DNA from 2 places in the Megamonas hypermegale genome. Region 2 is predicted to be linked to the other one. Evidence: a T-box and tRNA genes for the amino acid it is inferred to sense, from the RefSeq annotation. Region 2 holds a T-box; the other holds one or more tRNA genes.
What was found. A T-box is a leader RNA that pairs with one kind of tRNA and senses whether it is charged. The one in region 2 lies ahead of thrS (threonine--tRNA ligase), so its partner is inferred to be a tRNA-Thr.

Region 1 (3,431 bases), 1.1 Mb from region 2:
GATAATCCTATTTGAACTGGGATATCATCTTGTTCGTATATTTGGCGGTCAAAAGTTGTCAGACAATCAAACTTAATTACTCCCGCTTTTTTATCATCTCTACGCAAAACTTCAATTAAACGCAAAATAACAGAAGTTTTCCCTACAGATGGCGGGCCAGCAAAAGTTATCAACTTCACCAAAATCATCTCCTCTGTTTTATTTACACGGAACATATTATAAAACAAAATTTTAATAAAAAATAGGGGCATATATATCAAATGTATACATACCCCTATTTTTAAACTTGTATTATAATTACTTAATTAATTTATATATATCAGCCAATTTCAGCTTCTAATTCTGTACCGCGCACTTTTACTGGGTGATTGCGTTCATCTACCATAACAACTTTTGGCACTAAACTTTCCGCTTCTGCTTTATCCATCATAGCATACGCTATGATGATAACAGTATCACCAACTTGTGCTCTGCGCGCTGCTGCTCCATTTAAACAAATAACACCGCTGCCACGTTTACCAGCAATAGTATATGTTTCTAAACGTTCGCCATTATTATTGTTGACTACTTGTACTCTTTCACCAGGCAAAATGCCAGCCATTTCCAATAAATCTTCATCAATTGTGATACTGCCCATGTATTCAAGATTAGCCTGTGTTACTGTAGCACGATGAATTTTTCCATGAAACATATTGTAAAGCATTATTTATCCTCCAAAATAACATTATCAATTAAACGTGTAGTACCAAATTTAACGGCAAGTGCCAATAAAACTTTACCAGAAATAACTTCATCTACTGGCAAAAGTCCTGGCAATTTATACATTTCTACATAATCGATATCGCTCAAAGGTTCACTTTTAATCATTTGTGTTACAGCATCTACGATTTTTGCTGAATTTCTTTCACCATGTAAAAATAAATCCTGTGCGTGTTTTAAGCTCTTAGATAAAATAAGTGCTGCTTTTTTTTCTTCTGGAGATAAATAAACGTTGCGTGAGCTTTTTGCAAGTCCATCAGCTTCACGTACGATTGGCATAATTCTCAAATTAACATTGAAAAATAAATCATCCACCATACGTTGTAAAACTTGTGTTTGCTGTGCATCTTTTAAACCAAAATACGCTCTATTTGGCATAGTCAAATTAAATAATTTAGTGATTACTGTTGTAACGCCACGGAAGTGAATAGGTCTAGTTCTGCCACACAAAACTTTTGTTATATCGCCTGTTACTTCTACCCAAGTCATATCTTTATTAGGATATAAATCTTCTTTTTTAGGGGCAAAGACAACATCTGCGCCTGCATTTTCTGCAACAGTGCAATCTTTTTCCAAAGTTCTCGGATATGCTGCATAATCTTCATTCGGTCCAAATTGTGTAGGATTTACGAAAACACTTACAATAGTAATATCATTTTCTGCATGAGCAGCTTTGATAAGAGAAGCATGACCTTCATGAAGTGCTCCCATTGTAGGTACTAAACCAATAGACTTTCCATTTTGTTTAAAAGTGGCAACTAAATTTTTTAATTCAGCTACGTTTTGACATAAAATCATTAAAAATCTCTCCTTCGTTTTTTTGTAACAAACGTAAAGAGAATGCCGCAAATTCTTTATAAACTAAAAAAAACGCATTCACAAATGCGTTCATAGTAAAATAAGCTTAATCAATTTGATTAAACTTCATCTTATTTTTAAAGTTTTGCAGCGCATTCGTCTCGGTTATAGTAAATAATCCAAGCGATATTAAAATTATACATAACAAATTTTTAATTAAACTTGATACAGTTCAAATTCATGATACTGTTCACTATTTTGTTTGTTACGTTGCTTATAATATCACATTTAAAATATTATTTCAATAAATAAAAAAAGCCCTTGCATCAAGCAAAGGCTTTATTTTCGACTGGAGCTGGTAACAGGATTTGAACCTGCGACCCACGCATTACGAATGCGTTGCTCTACCAGCTGAGCTATACCAGCAATATAATTTATATTAATTCATAAGAAAAATTTTGTCAATACTTTTTACTGCACGATGGCGGAATTTAGCTTATAATAAATATACTATTCTTTTTAAATATACAATATACACAAATGAAATATACAATAGTTTGAAGGAGCTTTTTACATGGAATTAAATCAATTGGAATATTTTGTGGCTTTAGCCCATATTAAAAATTTTACTAAAGCCGCCAAATCTTTAAATGTTTCTCAACCGGCACTAAGTCGTTCCATAGGTCGTTTGGAAAAAGATTTAAATGTAAAATTATTTACACGTGACAGTCGCAAAGTAGCACTCACACAATACGGTCAAACTTTTTTATCCTATGCTGAAAGAATATTATTAGAACTAGAAACTGCTCATCAAGATATTATGAATATGGCTGAACCAGATAGTGGAGTCGTTAATCTATCATTTATGCATTCACTTGGTGCCTACCTTGTGCCTGATTTAGTAAAGGAATTTCGCAAAATCTACCCTAAAATTCAATTTTCTTTAAGTCAAAATCATTCATTTTTATTATCCAAGCAATTATTTAAAGGTGAATCCGATTTATGTTTATGTAGTGCTCCCATCAATATGTCAGATATTGCTTGGGTTCCTTTACTTACAGAAGAATTATATATCATAGTACCGACTAATCATGCTTTAGCAAAAAAAGATATCATAAGCCTAGAAGAAATTGCTTCTGAACCATTTATCACTTTAAAACCACGTTACGGTTTACGCACTAAGACAGAACAATTATTTGAACTCGCTTCCATTCATCCAAAAATTCGTTTTGAAGGTGATGAAATTGTAACTGTCGCAAGCCTTGTTGCCGCAGGACTTGGTGTTTCTCTTGTACCTAAAATTCCAGGTATGGACCATTTGGATATAAAATTTCTCTCTACTAATAACTTAAAATGTATTCGTGAAATTGGTCTTGCTTGGTATGCTAATAGACCAATGTCTCTTGCAGCTCATCGCTTTCAAAACTTCGTTATCGATAAATTCAGTAAAAAATAATCTTACTTGCTGTTTTAGCTTATAAATGCTATGCTTACTTATTGTAAGAGTTTTTCTTATAATATAAATTAATTGGAGGACCTCCTTAATGAAAGCAGTTATTTTTGATATGGACGGTGTAATTATTGACAGCGAATCCATTCATGCCGATATGAAAATACGTACTTTAACTCATTTCGGTATACCTTGCAGTATGGAAGATTGTGTGGCATATGTTGGGCGTTCAGCCAAAGCATTTTTTACCGATTTTGTCCATCTTGCAACTAAGCCTGTTTCTGTTCAGGAAATGGTCGACTACAAACATAAAATTTATTTAGAATACATTCAAGACAGTAATACAGTATATCCAATTGATGGCATATTGGATTTATTGTATGAACTACACGAAAATAACATTCCAGTAGCACTTGCATCCTCA
Region 2 (3,431 bases):
TGCATTGATTGTATCACCAGGTTTTAGTGAATATGAACGCGCTGCTCGTTCAGCCGGTGCTGATATCCACTACGCTATGCTCGATGAAAAACTCGATTTCAATTCACCAATGCGCGATATAATCGTCAATATCAAAGGCAATGATTTATTGTTCATCGGCAATCCTAACAATCCTACTGGCACTTTGTACATGCTAGAAGATATGGAGCTTTTAATCGAACATGCTGAAAACAATGGCTGTTTTGTCGTTGTCGATGAATCCTTCATGGATTTTATAAAGACAAGTGAAGCATTTTCTGTACTTCCACTCGTTGAAAAGTATCACAATTTGCTCGTGCTTCATTCATTAACAAAATTCTATGCCATTCCTGGACTTCGCCTCGGCTTTGCCGCTACTGACCACGAAGTTTTAGACCCACTTTACGCTGCTAAAGATATTTGGAATGTAAATTCACTTGCTCAAGCGGCAGGAATGGCTGCACTCGATGATAAAAAATATCAAAGACGCAGTCGCACTTATACGCGCACAGAAATAAATTATCTCTATGAGGAACTTTCCACTTTAGATAAATTAAAGGTCTATGAACCTACTGTAAATTTCATTCTCGTCAATATCTCTAAAACAGGGCTCACAGCAACTCAATTGCGTGAAAAACTCTTAAAATACAATATCATAATTCGCAACTGTGCTAATTATCCTGGACTTGATGAAAATTACGTTCGCTTTGCAGTTAGAACACGCGAAGAAAATGACGAATTAGTCGACGCTTTGACCGAAATTCTCGAATAAAAAATTAAAAGATAGTAGCTATCAATCAAATAGTTACTATCTTTTTTAGTTATATTCAATTATTTAGTGGCAAATAATTCATTTGCTTTTCTAATCTGCACATTTAACTGTTGCTTTAAATTCAAAAAAGCCTGTTCCACTCTCAGCGGTATATCTACATGCGCTATAAAATTTTTTCCATTTGGCCCATATCCATTGATATCATCTCTTAAACGCGGTATCTCCCCTAATAATAGCTCCATGTATTTATATTTATCCCACATACCCCATAAATCATTATCTTCAATCATGAGCTTGTCATCTTTTATTGTAAAATACACTTTATATCCCGCAAAATTAATCAATTTAACATCATCTTTTAAATATTTTCTAAAACCTGCTTCCATGCGGTGTTGCATCGTAGTATCTTGTATAAATACAATTGATTTAACGTTTAACTGCATTTGTTTCACTAAATCAAGTGCATTTATTACATTATTGCCACAATTAGTCGACTTCGTTTCTAAAATCACATCTTGCATATCGTATTTTTGCTTTAAATACATCATCATGATTTCCGCTTCGCTCTTATCCGCTACATCAAAATCATGTAAAACCAATTGCATTTTACTGCGCAAAATATCCGTTGTATGCCCTGCGCCGCCAACAATCATATAATTTTTAGCAAAATTATTTTCATATGCCGCATGAAAAACTTCAATGCCTTCTGGTATGCAACCGCCAAATAAAATCAATAAATCCACTTGCGAAATCTTATATTTTTCTTCTAAAGCATTTGAAGTCAAACTTTCTATATCTCGCTTCGCTAAAAAGTCCACTAATATATTTAAATCATCTTTTATAGTTAAAAGTTTTGCTCGTTTTTCATTCATTTATAATTCACTTCCTACCACAATTATTTACTATTATTATAGATAAAATTCCTTGACATGACTAACTCTGTTGATTATAATGAGGATACGTTCAATAAATAAAAAGTAATGCGAAAGACATGATTATAAAAGCCATGTTTTCAGAGAGAGAAGCATTTGCTGTGAGCTTCTTAAATTATCTTTTATAATTACCACTTTCAAACTGCAAAGCTGAAATAATAGTAAGTTTTGCCGGAGAGTATCCGTTATCATTTCGAGTTGGTTATATTATATAACAAACAGGGTGGAACCGCGAAGTAACAGTCTCGTCCCTTTAGGGATGGGGCTTTTTTTATTTTTAGGAGGTTATTTTATAATGGCAAAAATTACATTAAAAGACGGTGCCGTTCGCGAAGTTGCAGAAGGTACTACTGTTCTTGATTTTGTAAAAAATCTCAGCAATTCTTTAGCTAAAAAAGCTCTTGCTTGCAAAATTGATGGTGAAACTAGAGATTTAACTACTGTTATCGATGGCGACCATCAAATCGATATCTTGACTTTTGAAGACGCTGACGGCCGCTGGGCACTCCGCCATAGTGCTGCTCATATCATGGCACAAGCTGTAAAACGTCTTTATGGCGATAAAAATGTAAAATTAGCAATTGGCCCTGCTATCGATAATGGTTTTTACTATGATTTCGATATGGACCATCAGCTTAACAATGAAGATTTACTTAAAATCGAAAAAGAAATGAAAAAAATCGTTAAAGAAAATCTTCCAATCGTGCGCAAAGAAGTAACTCGCCAAGAAGCACTCGATTTCTTTAACGCTCAAGGTGAAATCTATAAAGTTGAATTAATCAACGATTTACCAGAAGACGCTATGATTACAATGTACACACAAGGCGATTTCACAGACCTCTGTGCTGGCCCACACGTTGTTTCTACTGGTAAAGTAAAAGCTTTAAAATTACAGTCCGTAGCTGGTGCTTATTGGCGCGGCAATGAAAAAAATAAAATGCTCCAACGTATTTACGGTACAGCATTTGAAAAACAAGCAGATTTAGACGCATATTTAAAAATGCTCGAAGAAGCTGCAAAACGTGACCACCGTAAACTTGGTAAAGAACTCGATTTATTCAGCTTACATGAAGAAGGCCCTGGCTTCCCATTCTTCCATCCAAACGGAATGGTAATCAGAAACGAACTCATCAACTATTGGCGTGAAGTTCATCGCAAATTCGGTTATCAGGAAATTAAAACTCCAATGATTTTGAACCGCAAACTTTGGGAAACTTCTGGTCACTGGGACCACTACAAAGAAAATATGTACTTCACTAAAATCGATGGTGAAGATTACGCTATCAAACCTATGAACTGCCCAGGCGGTATGCTCGTTTACCTCACTCAGCAACACAGCTATCGTGATTTACCACTTCGTCTTGGCGAACTCGGTCTTGTTCATCGTCATGAATTATCCGGTGCTTTACACGGCTTAATGCGTGTTCGTAACTTCACTCAAGATGATGCTCATATCTTCATGCTTCCTTCCCAGATTGAAGGCGAAATTCAAAAAACTATCGACTTATTCGACCAAGTTTACAGCACATTCGGTTTGACTTACCATGCTGAACTCAGCACACGCCCAGATGATTCCATGGGTTCTGATGAAGTTTGGGAACTCGCTACAAATGCACTTAAAAACGCACTTGAACATCGTGGCTTAAAATACGTTATCAACGAAGGCGATGGCGCTTTCTACGGTCCAAAAATCGACTTCCATTTAACTG

Region 1: it encodes a tRNA-Thr, which carries the amino acid that the T-box ahead of thrS (threonine--tRNA ligase) is inferred to sense. The anticodon was not compared.

Annotation. Positions count from the first base shown of each region.
Region 1 covers NZ_LT906446.1:118,132-121,562, reverse strand. Annotated here, with positions in the region: gene CKV65_RS00595 (GTP-binding protein) at 1-179, opposite strand, end outside; gene panD (aspartate 1-decarboxylase) at 320-703, opposite strand; gene panC (pantoate--beta-alanine ligase) at 703-1,557, opposite strand; tRNA gene CKV65_RS00580 (tRNA-Thr) at 1,908-1,983, opposite strand; gene CKV65_RS00575 (LysR family transcriptional regulator) at 2,132-3,013, shown strand; gene CKV65_RS00570 (HAD family hydrolase) at 3,102-3,431, shown strand, end outside.
Region 2 covers NZ_LT906446.1:1,199,015-1,202,445, forward strand. Annotated here, with positions in the region: gene cobD (threonine-phosphate decarboxylase CobD) at 1-790, shown strand, start outside; gene CKV65_RS05680 (YdcF family protein) at 850-1,662, opposite strand; T-box leader at 1,762-1,978, shown strand; gene thrS (threonine--tRNA ligase) at 2,018-3,431, shown strand, end outside.